DNA from 4 places in the Lelliottia nimipressuralis genome. Region 3 is predicted to be linked to each of the others. Evidence: predicted binding sites of a transcription regulator. Region 3 holds the regulator's gene; each other region holds the start of a gene.
What was found. Region 3 encodes Fur, which represses iron uptake genes when iron is present. Its sites were predicted from a motif close to ATAATAATGAGAACNACTATCAA; they were not measured.

Region 1: a site for Fur is predicted at 1,891-1,913, ahead of sufA (Fe-S cluster assembly scaffold SufA). Genes of this name have one in related genera too.
Region 2: a site for Fur is predicted at 1,958-1,980, ahead of bfd (bacterioferritin-associated ferredoxin). Genes of this name have one in related genera too.
Region 4: a site for Fur is predicted at 1,237-1,259, ahead of feoA (ferrous iron transporter A). Genes of this name have one in related genera too.

What each region holds. Positions count from the first base shown of each region.
Region 1 covers NZ_CP167172.1:1,920,463-1,923,603, reverse strand. Annotated here, with positions in the region: gene sufB (Fe-S cluster assembly protein SufB) at 1-1,473, opposite strand, end outside; gene sufA (Fe-S cluster assembly scaffold SufA) at 1,482-1,850, opposite strand; gene ACB496_RS08985 (YqjD family protein) at 2,260-2,532, shown strand; gene ACB496_RS08980 (MerR family transcriptional regulator) at 2,593-3,141, opposite strand, start outside.
Region 2 covers NZ_CP167172.1:4,226,067-4,229,207, forward strand. Annotated here, with positions in the region: gene rpsJ (30S ribosomal protein S10) at 25-336, opposite strand; partial or broken gene ACB496_RS20335 (prepilin peptidase) at 723-1,196, shown strand; gene bfr (bacterioferritin) at 1,180-1,656, opposite strand; gene bfd (bacterioferritin-associated ferredoxin) at 1,729-1,923, opposite strand; gene tuf (elongation factor Tu) at 2,109-3,141, opposite strand, start outside.
Region 3 covers NZ_CP167172.1:1,335,185-1,338,325, forward strand. Annotated here, with positions in the region: gene chiP (chitoporin ChiP) at 1-646, shown strand, start outside; gene chiQ (ChiQ/YbfN family lipoprotein) at 693-1,022, shown strand; gene fur (ferric iron uptake transcriptional regulator) at 1,129-1,575, opposite strand; gene fldA (flavodoxin FldA) at 1,870-2,400, opposite strand; gene ybfE (LexA regulated protein) at 2,558-2,845, opposite strand; gene ybfF (esterase) at 2,974-3,141, opposite strand, start outside.
Region 4 covers NZ_CP167172.1:4,290,128-4,293,268, reverse strand. Annotated here, with positions in the region: gene feoB (Fe(2+) transporter permease subunit FeoB) at 1-938, opposite strand, end outside; gene feoA (ferrous iron transporter A) at 969-1,196, opposite strand; gene ACB496_RS20665 (Tex family protein) at 1,539-3,141, opposite strand, start outside.

The DNA.
Region 1 (3,141 bases), 590 kb from region 3:
CTCAAGGCTAATCGCGAGTAATTTTTGTGCTTCTACGGCAAATTCCAGCGGCAGCTCAGAGAACACGTCCTTGCAGAAGCCGTTCACAATCATCGAAATCGCATCTTCTTCGCTGATCCCGCGCTGCAGGCAGTAGAACAGCTGGTCTTCGCCGATGCGCGAAGTGGTGGCCTCGTGCTCAAGCTGGGCGCTGTTGTTGCGACACTCCACGTACGGGAAGGTGTGCGCCCCGCAGTCGGTGCCGATCAGCATCGAATCACACTGGGTGAAGTTACGGGCGTTGGTTGCCGTCGGCATGATTTTCACCAGGCCGCGATAGCTGTTCTGGCTGTGCCCGGCAGAAATGCCTTTCGAAATGATCGTCGATTTGGTGTTTTTACCGATGTGGATCATCTTGGTGCCGGTATCGGCCTGCTGATGGCCGCTGGTCAGCGCCACGGAGTAGAACTCCCCGATCGAATTATCGCCGCGCAGAATACAGCTCGGGTATTTCCAGGTGATCGCCGAACCGGTCTCGGACTGGGTCCAGGACATTTTGCTGTTTTCACCTTCGCACAGGGCGCGCTTGGTCACGAAGTTCAGGATGCCGCCCGTATTACCGTCACCAGGGAACCAGTTTTGCACCGTGGAGTATTTCACTTCGGCGTCTTTGTGGATGATTACCTCTACCACCGCCGCGTGCAGCTGGTAGCTGTCGCGCACGGGCGCAGAACACCCTTCGATATAGCTCACGTAGCTGCCTTCGTCGGCCACCAGAATGGTGCGCTCGAACTGGCCCGTTTTTTCCGCGTTGATGCGGAAATAGGTCGACAGTTCCATCGGACAGCGCACGCCTTTCGGCACGTAGATAAAGGTGCCGTCGGAGGCGACCGCCGCGTTCAGCGCCGCAAAGAAGTTATCGTTGCTCGGCACCACGGTACCGATGTATTTCTTCACCAGTTCCGGGTGATCGTGAATGGCTTCGCCAAAGGAGCAGAAGATAATGCCCTGCTCGGCCAGCTTGCCTCGGTAGGTGGTGGCAACGGAAACGGAGTCAAAAATGGCGTCGACCGCCACTTCACGTCCTTCGCGCACCGGCACGCCGAGCTGCTCGAAGGCCTCTTCCACCTCTTTGCTCAGGAATGTGTTGGCGCCCGTCTGCTGTACGGCACCCGGCTGAGACGCGCAGGTGTCATCACAGCTTCCGCAGGATGGCGCGGAGTAGTAGCTGTAGTCCTGATAGTTGAGCTTTTCGTAATGTGCCTTCAGCCAGTGGGGTTCTTCCATTTCCAGCCAGGCGCGAAACGCGCTCAGGCGAAACTCGAGCATCCACTCCGGCTCATTACGTTTGGCCGAAATCGCGCGCACCACCTCTTCGTTGATGCCTTTCGCCAGTTCGTCCGTTTGCAGGTGGGTGAAAAAGCCCTCTTTATAGTTGAGGTGCCCGCCACTCCAGGTGTTCACATCGTCAGTTGCTTCAGTATTACGAGACATAGTACCGCCTATACCCCAAAGCTTTCGCCGCAGCCGCATTCATTCTGCGCTTTCGGGTTATTGAATTTGAATAACTGGTTTAAGCCTTCGCGCACGTAATCGACTTCGGTGCCATCGATAAACGGCATCGCCTGCAGTGCGACAAACAGCTTCGCCCCGTCGGTTTCGAACACCAGATCGTCTTTTTCGGGCACGTTCACCGTGTCCAGCACGTAGCCGAACCCGGCGCAGCCAGTCTGTTTAACGCCGAGACGCAAGCCCACAATATCCGGCTTCTTCGCTATCAGCTCGTGAATATGCGCCGCCGCCGTGGGCGTCAGCGTCAAACCACGCCAGGCAAAATCAGCGGGATTAAAGGTTTCTGAATGCAATTCCATAGGTCCACCTCATCTGTTAAGCCACCAGGGGCATTACACCATGTTAGTGATAACGATTATCACTTCAACCCCCTGACAGCAGGGGCTTTCGGCTAAACCGCCCTTTTTGGCTACTTTTATTAAGCATAGACCCTGCGACGCAGCTTATTAGGCTATGAAAAAATTGTTTAATGCTTTGATGTATAACGCATTTGATGGGCTAAAACCGTGAGAACAGCGCAAGGGGAAAATATGTATCGGGAATACCTATTTATTTAATCGGTTTTAGAAAATCTTCAGAATCAACCGACTACCCGAAAATCAGGGCGTTATGTGATAAACGCAAACAGGGCATTCCAGGAAAACACCGAATCATCAGCGCGTCAGGGATAAGGGACTAAACTTTATGTGACACCAAAAGGAGATAAGTATGTCATCACATGATTTTGAGAATGAAGCCGATCGCCTGGCGAAAAAAGCCCTGAACAAAGCCGATGAATTTGCAGGCGAAGCGCAGTCCCAGTTTGGCGATGCGGTTGATTCACCGAAACATCAGCTGAAAGGCGCCGCACGCAAATACGCAGCACAAGCATCAGACGTCGCTTCAGAGGTCTCTGACAAAGTTCGTGATAATCCATTGACCGGGCTGATGGCGGCAGGCGCAATCGGGCTGATCATCGGTTTATTGGTCGGCAGGAAATAAGCCGCTATTAAGCAGCAAATATGACAGGCCCGAAAGGGCCTTTTTAGTCTTGTCAGGCGATTAGCCGTTGATAAATGAGACGGAAAAACCTTGTTCGCGCCAGTGATCTAACTGCTCCTGCTGACGCATTGACGGCGCATGGCCCGTCCAGACAAATATTTTTTGCCCCGGGAACAGCTCGGGTTTCGGCGAGTCAATTGGCTCAGCCAGCACATCAATATGCCAGCCCTGCTGCGACAGGCGCCCGGCTTCCAGCCATAAACGTGTACGATCGTCCGTGTCCCACCCAATCAGCAACGCTTCGTTGCCCGGTTTTTTGCGCGCTTCAGCCAGAAGCATCGCAATGAAATCGATCAGCACCCCATCCAGGAGGCTGGACATGTGTCGGGCGGTGTTGTGATCCAGGCTTAAACGCTGACGAACCGGAATGAAAATGTGATCGATGAGAACTTCTATGGCGTGGTCGCGACGGAATTCAGAAATTTTAAGTCGCAGTTTCGCGGGACTGGCAAACCGCAGCACCGTCATCATCTCTTCCTGAAGAGAGATCCAGTTGCTGTCCACCAGAGGAACGCCGACTTCCAGTAACGCCTTTACCTTGCCAACCGA
Region 2 (3,141 bases), 1.8 Mb from region 3:
CCTCTCAATCGCTCGATGACCTGATTAACCCAGGCTGATCTGCACGTCTACACCGGCAGCCAGATCCAGACGCATCAGAGCATCAACGGTTTTCTCAGTTGGCTCAACGATGTCAACCAGACGCTTATGAGTACGAATTTCGTACTGATCACGCGCATCTTTGTTAACGTGCGGAGAGATCAGAACGGTAAAACGCTCTTTGCGGGTCGGCAGCGGGATCGGACCACGGACTTGCGCACCAGTGCGCTTAGCAGTCTCGACGATTTCCGCGGTTGATTGATCGATAAGACGATGATCAAACGCTTTCAGGCGGATACGGATTCTTTGGTTCTGCATGAGACCAGAGCTCCAATTATTTTATAAACGAAAATGATTACTACTCAAACCCATTACGATTGATGGGAGAGTGTAACCGTTCTTACGTAGCCCCCCAATTGGGAGCATTGTTGAGTAACGAAAAACAGTGTTACTCAGGTTCAGATTGAACCAGCTGTCAATTACGACAAGCCCGCGCATTATACGTAAATCTGACCACAACGCAAGTGCAGTTTATAAAACAGGCTCTCGTGGTGGGTTTTGCGTAGCCGCTCGACATCGGATTGCAAAGCGTGTCGAGCTAGCGTGATTCGCTGGAAGGCTTCACGCAAAGACAACTTTTGCTGTTTGCCCTGCAATAACGCCCGGAAGAGGATAGCGCTGCGATACTTTCTGAGGCTTAAACCATGCTAACCGCCCTTCCCTTTCTGATGCTCTATGCAATCTTGACCTGTCTTCTCGTGCGCGAAGATATTCGCTCAGGCCTTTTACCCGACAAATACCTTTGTCCATTACTTTGGACAGGCCTTCTTTTCCATCTCACTATCCATCCTGATTTTCTCGCCAGCGCCGTAATGGGTGCGATGGCGGGATACATCGGCTTTGCCTGTATTTATTGGGGTTAACGTATGGTGTTTAAACGAGAAGGGCTAGGATATGGAGATGTGAAGTATCTTGCTGCGTTAGGCGCCTGGCACGGCTGGTGCGTTCTTCCGGCGATAGCCTTGTCTGCTGCAATTCTGGCAATAAGCTTTGTGCTGATTCAGATGGTCATGAAACCGGGACAACAGATACATAAAAACCCACTACCGTTTGGCCCATTTCTGGCGGCAGCAGGTTTAGTGTCGGGTTGGCAGAGCTTACTCAGTCTGCCACTTTGATCTGAGATTGCAGGTAGTTTTGCAGACCAATTTTTCCGATGAGGTCCAGCTCGGTTTCCAGCCAGTCGATATGGCCCTCTTCGTCAGCCAGAATGGTGATCATCATGTCACGGCTGACGTAATCATGAACGCTGTCAGCGTAGGCAATGGCTTCACGAAGATCCTTCGCCCCTTCAAGTTCAAGACGGAGATCGGATTGCAGCATTTCTTCGACATCTTCACCAATACCCAGCTTCCCGAGATCCTGCAAATTCGGGATACCTTCGAGAAATAGAATACGCTCGATGTATTTATCGGCATGTTTCATCTCATCGATGGATTCATGGTATTCGACATCATTGAGGCGCGTCAGGCCCCAATTTTTGAACATTCTCGCATGGAGAAAATACTGATTGATTGCGACAAGCTCATTTCCCAATAATTTATTGAGATAACTTATGATTTTAACATCACCTTTCATTATATAGTCCCTCCGCTTCCACTTATTGAAGCGTAGATGGGGCTACAGGGATGTCAAAAAAAAGATAGAGCCTCAGGCGATCTCTTTGTATTCCGGGATCTGCGTCAATTCGTCCTGCATTATCTCGCGCGCCGCACGAACGCACTTACCGCATTGATTTCCTACTGGAACAAATTTTCGAAGCTGCTGGAAAGACTGAGGGTGAAACTGGCGAACGGCCTGACGTATTTTTTTGTCACTCACACCATTACACAAACAAACGTACATAAAAACTCCCGCTCAATTTATGATCAAAGTGTAAGTGAGAATAATTATGATTACAATAGCACATCCGTTCCTGGGCGCGTCGGCAGCTAACAAAAAATGCGAATAATTGTGACGGGCAAAGAATTCAGGACACAAAAAAGGGCGCCGAAGCGCCCTTTTTTTATTCAAAACTAATTAACGAGTAATTAGCCCAGAACTTTAGCAACAACGCCCGCACCAACAGTACGGCCGCCTTCACGGATTGCGAAACGCAGACCGTCATCCATCGCGATTGGGTGGATCAGGGTAACAACCATTTTGATGTTGTCGCCTGGCATTACCATCTCTACGCCTTCTGGCAGTTCGATGGTACCGGTCACGTCAGTTGTACGGAAGTAGAACTGTGGACGGTAGCCTTTGAAGAACGGAGTATGACGGCCGCCTTCATCTTTGGACAGGATGTAAACTTCAGATTCGAATTTGGTGTGCGGCTTGATAGAGCCTGGCTTAGCCAGTACCTGACCACGTTCGATTTCTTCACGTTTGATACCACGCAGCAGAACACCAACGTTCTCACCAGCACGGCCTTCGTCCAGCAGTTTGCGGAACATTTCAACGCCAGTACAGGTAGACTTAGCAGTCTCTTTGATACCAACGATTTCAACTTCTTCGCCAACTTTAACGATACCGCGCTCTACACGACCGGTAACAACAGTACCACGGCCGGAGATGGAGAATACGTCTTCGATAGGCAGCAGGAACGGCTTGTCAATCGCACGCTCTGGTTCTGGGATGTAAGAATCCAGGAAGCCAGCCAGCTCAACGATTTTAGCTTCCCACTCTGCTTCGCCTTCCAGCGCTTTCAGAGCAGAACCACGGATGATTGGAGTATCATCACCTGGGAAGTCGTACTGGGACAGAAGTTCACGAACTTCCATTTCAACCAGTTCCAGCAGCTCTTCGTCATCAACCATGTCGCATTTGTTCAGGAACACGATGATGAAAGGAACGCCAACCTGACGACCCAGCAGGATGTGCTCACGAGTCTGAGGCATAGGGCCGTCAGTCGCAGCAACAACCAGGATTGCGCCATCCATCTGAGCAGCGCCGGTGATCATGTTTTTAACATAGTCGGCGTGGCCCGGGCAGTCTACGTGTGCGTAGTGGCGAGTCGGGGTGTCATATTCAACGTGGGAAGTGTTGATGGTGATACCACGAGCTTTTTCTTCTGGTGCGTTA
Region 3 (3,141 bases):
CAAAGCCAGCTACAAATTCGATATCGTTGGCGGCCCGCTGACCACCAGCTATCAGTTCTACGGTACGCGCGACAAAGTCAGCGATGGCGGCGTAAACGATCTGTATGACGGCACCGCATGGCTGCAGGCTCTGACCTTCGGCTACAAAATTGGTCAGGTAGATTTGCGACTCGAAGGAACTTACGTTAAAGCGGAAGGGCAGCAGGGCTACTTCCTGCAGCGTATGACGCCAACGTACGCCTCGTCTAACGGTCGTCTGGATATCTGGTGGGATAACCGTTCTGACTTCAACGCCGACGGCGAAAAAGCGCTCTTCTTCGGCGCGATGTATGACCTTAAAAACTGGAATCTGCCGGGCTGGGCGGTGGGCGCATCTTACGCCTACGCATGGGACGCGAAGCCAGCTGACATGGCGACGCCAGATGCCTACTACGATCCAAACTATCGTCTGAAAGAGTCTTCATACAGCCTGGATGCAATGTATACCCTGCAGGATGGTCGCGCCAAAGGCACCATGTTCAAACTGCACTTCACGCAATACGACAACCACTCCGATATTCCGAGCTACTCGGGCGGTTACGGCAACATCTTCCAGGATGAGCGTGACGTGAAATTCATGGTTATCGCACCTTTCACCATCTTCTGATGAACGATCTGGCGGGATCACTCCCGCCGGAATGGAGACCGACATGTTGAAGAAAATCGCATTCGTTGCTGTGCTGGCCGCAGGGCTGACCGCCTGCGCGCAACCTCAGGCGCAGAAAGAAGACTCTCGCCTGAAAGAGGCTTACAGCACCTGCATTAACACCGCTGAAGGCTCGCCGGAAAAAATCGAAGCCTGTCAGAGCGTACTGACGGTGCTGAAGAAAGAGAAAGCCCATGAGCAGTTCGCGACGCAGGAAAACATCCGCGTGATGGATTACCAGGCCTGCATTCAGGCGCGTAAAACCGGTAACGATCAGGAAGTGGCAAAACGTTGCGATCAGATCTGGAAAGAGATCCGCAGTAACAACGCACAGTAATTCGTTGTATTCAGCGCCCGGCCGCGAAAGCTTGCCGGGCGTTTTTGCATTTATTGCAGGCAAAAAAAAAGCCAACCGTCAGGTTGGCTCAGAGTTTGTAACACGATTATTTGGTATCGTGTGCATGCTCGTTTTCGCGGCAATCGCCTTCAGCACAATGACCATACAGGTACAGGCTATGGTTGGTCAGACGGATGCCATGTCGGGTGGCGATTTCACGTTGACGTGCTTCGATGGAGTCATCGCTGAATTCAATCACCTTGCCACAGTCGAGGCAGATCAGGTGATCGTGATGATGCTGTTGCGTCAGTTCAAAAACGGATTTACCGCCTTCGAAATTATGGCGGGTGACAATCCCGGCGTCATCGAACTGGTTCAGAACGCGGTATACGGTCGCCAGTCCAATCTCTTCGCCCATGTCGATCAGACGTTTGTATAAGTCTTCCGCACTGACGTGATGGTTGTCCGGCCCTTGCAGAACTTCCAGGATTTTTAAACGAGGAAGCGTAACTTTCAGGCCAGCCTTCTTTAATGCGGTATTGTTGTCAGTCATGCGGAATCTGTCCTGTTGCTAAACGATTCACTTCCTTAGAAGAAGTGACAGAAAATGCAGTTGGGATAATGCGTCTCATTATAGAACTGCCATGCCTAAATGAAAACTGCAAGTCTCAAGCAAAGTATGCTTATAAAAACGTGGTATCACCAACAAACTTGTTGGATGGCATCCACTTTAACCCGGGGACATTGTACAGGTATGAACACGAAAGTTAAAAATTTGTAGCAATTATTTTAATCGGTATTATCTATCAATGAGGTGCAACGTAGTCAGTTGCACCTCATCACTGCATTACGCGTTCAGGATGTCGTCGAGGTGCAGCTCTTCGCGGATCTGTTTTACCCACTTGTCGACGCGCTCAGCGGTCAGTTCTGGCTGACGGTCTTCGTCGATAGCCAGGCCAACAAAGTGGTCGTCATCCGCCAGGCCTTTAGAAGCTTCGAAATGATAACCCGCCGTTGGCCAGTGACCGACGATTGCCGCGCCGCGCGGTTCAATGATGTCGCGGATGGTGCCCAATGCATCACAGAAGTATTCCGCGTAGTCTTCCTGGTCGCCGCAGCCGAAGAGGGCAACGAGTTTACCGTTGAAATCCACTTCTTCCAGCGTCGGGAAGAAATCATCCCAGTCACACTGTGCTTCGCCGTAGTACCAGGTTGGAATGCCAAGCAGCAGAATATCGTAACCTTCGAGATCCTCTTTGCTGCTCTTAGCAATGTCATGTACGTCGGCAACGTCTTTACCAAGCTGTTTTTGAATGTTTTTTGCGATGTTTTCGGTATTACCGGTATCGCTGCCGAAGAAAATGCCGATGATTGCCATGAGTGAAATAACCTCTTGAAACTTAATGGTATGGTGGCGCAAATTGTCCACGGATAAGGGCAATCATAGCAGAACAGGGAAGTCTGCGGAAACAGCTATCACGCGGGACTGCACTCTGTGCTACATGAAAGGGACAATTGAGGGGATTTTCAGACGATCACCTGGTGCTGCGCCATGCCTGAAGCTGTGCCATCAGCATCTCTTCAATCAGCTCGCTGCGGCTGATCTCGCGGGCATCGGCCAGTTCACTTAAGGCGTCGGCGGCCTCCGCGTTGAGTTTCAGCTCGACGCGTTTAAGCCCACGACTTTTGTCGCGTTTCAGCTGATTGCGCTTATTGATGCGCAACTGTTCATCACGCGAAAGCGGATTGGTTTTTGGTCGTCCCGGTCGACGTTCAGTCGCGAACAGATCTAGTGTCGTGCGGTCCGTTTGTTCTTTGGCCATGATTCAGAAACTTCGGGGAAAACGAGCGGCCCTGCTATTGCCGGGGCGATGAGCGCGACATCATACATCACGGATACCTGCACGCCAACGACTGGTAGCCTGCGGGCAACCGGTCGCTGGCTTTTTAATCAAATCGCTTTATCAGAGAGATAGCGACGGATCGCCCGCAGCACGGCTTCGGGTTTTTCAGCGTGAACCCAGTGCCCGGCTCCGGCGATCACATGCGCACGCGCCTGTGGGAATTGCGCCAGCAGCGTATCGCGATAGGCATCGGTGACGTACGGAGAATTGCCGCC
Region 4 (3,141 bases), 1.8 Mb from region 3:
CCGACATCGAACAGTGGCTGCAGCGCGCCGCCGATGTTGATGGCGAGCAGGAACATCACATACATCACCAGCAGGAAGATCGGCAAACCGAGGAAACGGTTCAGAATGATTTTATCCACCGCCGCGGTGAAACGGCTCGGCTCGGCGGTCAGGGTATTGCTGACCACTTCGCAAATGGCCGCGATGCTTTGATAGCGCGCATCGGCGATATGCAGCGCCGGATCGTCCAGCTCGTCGCTCAGGCGTGCCAGCGACATCTCCAGACTCTCTGCGGCGTCGCCAGCGTAGCCCCGGCTATAGATATCGCCTTCCAGCATTTGTAGCCCAAGCCAGTTGCGCTGTTTTTGTGGCATCGCGTTGTTCATCTCTCCGGCCAGAATGCTGGCCTCGCGCACTAGCGGCTGCGGATAGTGAACCAGCTCCAGATCGGTATTGCCCGTATGGCGATCGACCGCCAGCTTCAGGGCGTCAATCCCGCGCGCGCGGGTCGAGACCAGCGGAATGACCGGGCAGCCGAGACGGGCGGAAAGCGCATCGATATCAATACGAATTTTTTGCTTCTCGGCGATATCGAGCATATTCAGCGCCACGATGCACGGAATGCCCAGCTCCAGCAGCTGTAGCGTCAGGTAGAGGTTACGCTCAAGATTGGAGGCATCGACGACGTTTATCAGTAAATCCGCATCGCCGCTCAGAATATAGTGACAGGCAATCTGCTCATCGAGAGAGGTCTGGGACGAAATGGTGGTGAGTGAATAGGTGCCTGGCAGGTCAACAAGGGTGACCTGATGATCGATTGTTGAAAACTGGCCTTCTTTACGTTCTACCGTGACGCCCGCCCAGTTACCGACACGCTGACGCGCACCCGTTAACTGATTAAATAAGGTTGTCTTGCCGGAATTAGGATTACCAATTAAGCCAATGGTTAATTTTTTCATTGTTTTAGACTCGGTATAACTGCTGGCGGTTTATCGGGCTAAAGCTTCGACTTCTAATAAGGCGAGGTCTTTCTTACGCAATACCAGATTGACGCGACGGGTTTCGATATGAATGGGATCGCCCAAGGGTGCAATGCGAACCACCTGGAACGATGATCCTGGCAGCATGCCTAACGACAGCAGTTTTTGACGATACGCCGGGCTAATTTCGCGGGCAAAACCGGTAATTTTCCAGGCACTGTCTGGTGTGAATTGCATAGAGACCACTTTTACCGAAGGTTAAATAATCAACAGGTTCATGATAATGAGAATGGTTTCTATCAGCAATATTTAAAATGTGACGGGATGTTCATATGAGGGGTAAATCGAGGACTGTTTGACCTTGCTCAATATTTATTGAAATGGAGCGTCAGGGATGAATAATTAATTTGTTAACTAAGTGATAATCGATGGTTTAAATATGGATATGCAATCGGTTCCATATTTAATAAATAATGAGTGAGTACATTCTTATTTATTTTTATTTTGTGGGTCTGAATGCCGGGCGGGAACGTGTTTGCCCGGCCAGGGGATACACAGGCCGGGCAAATGCGTTTAACGTTAGCGTTTCTTACCCATCGCGGCGGCCAGCGCATCCATCATCGCGCTGTTACCGGCAGGCTGCGCCTGAGGGCGTGGTTTCGCGGCTTTCGCGTTCGGGCGCGATTGCTCACGCGCACCACCTCCGTTGCTGCGGCGGGCGTTGGTTTCGCCTGGCTGCTCGTCGAGACGCATCGTGAGCGCGATACGCTTACGCTGCATATCCACTTCCAGCACTTTCACCTTCACGATATCGCCCGCTTTGACCACGGTGTGCGGGTCTTCCACGAACTTATCCGCCAGCGACGAGATATGCACCAGGCCATCCTGATGGACGCCGATGTCGACAAAGGCACCAAAGTTGGTGACGTTGGTGACCGCGCCTTCCAGCACCATGCCCGGCTGCAGATCCTTCATCGTCTCCACGCCTTCGGCGAATTTCGCCGTTTTGAACTCAGGGCGCGGGTCGCGGCCTGGTTTTTCCAGCTCTTTGATGATGTCGGTTACGGTCGGCACACCGAATTTGTCGTCGGTGAAATCGACAGCTTTCAGATCGCGCAGGTTGGTGCTGTTGCCCATCAGATCTTTCAGGGCCTGCTGCGTGGCGGCCAGAATACGCTCCACAACCGGATAGGCTTCCGGGTGAACCGTAGAGGCGTCCAGCGGGTTATCGCCGTGGTTGATACGCAGGAAGCCCGCGCACTGTTCGAAGGCTTTCGGTCCCAGGCGGCTCACTTTCAGCAGTTGCTGACGATTCTGGAACTGGCCGTTCTCATCGCGCCAGGCAACAATGTTCTGCGCCATCATGCGGGTCAAGCCCGCCACGCGGGTGAGCAGGGCGACGGAGGCGGTATTCAGGTCCACGCCGACGGCGTTCACGCAGTCTTCCACCACCGCATCCAGACGACGCGCCAGCTGAGTCTGGCTGACGTCGTGCTGATACTGGCCCACGCCGATGGATTTCGGATCGATTTTCACCAGCTCGGCCAGCGGGTCCTGCAGTCGACGGGCGATAGAGACCGCGCCGCGCAGGGAAACGTCCAGATCCGGGAACTCGAGCGCCGCCAGTTCGGACGCGGAATAGACCGACGCACCGGCTTCGCTGACGATCACCTTCTGCGCGGTCACTTTCGGGAACTGCTGCTGCACATCGAGGAAGAAACGTTCGGTTTCACGGGAGGCAGTGCCGTTACCAATTGCCACCAGCTCAACGTTGTATTTTTCACACAGGGCGGCAACCACAACGGCGGCTTTCGCGGCCTGGCCGGTGTGTGGATAGATGGTGTCGGTCGCGACCAGTTTGCCGGTGCCATCGACGACGGCCACTTTCACGCCGGTACGCAGGCCCGGATCGAGACCCATCGTTGCGCGCAGGCCCGCCGGGGCGGCCATCAGCAGATCATGCAGGTTACGGGCAAAAACATTGATCGCTTCGTCTTCTGCGCGCTCGCGCACGGTGCCCATCAGTTCGGTTTCGAGGTGCATCAGCACTTTGATGCGCCAGGTCCAGCTCACCACGCCTTTGCGCCAGCTGTCTGCCGGGGCGTTATTCAGGCGCAGGCCGAGATGGTCAGTAATAATTTGCTCGCAGTAGCTCTCTTTCGGCGGCTCGTCGAACTGCGGA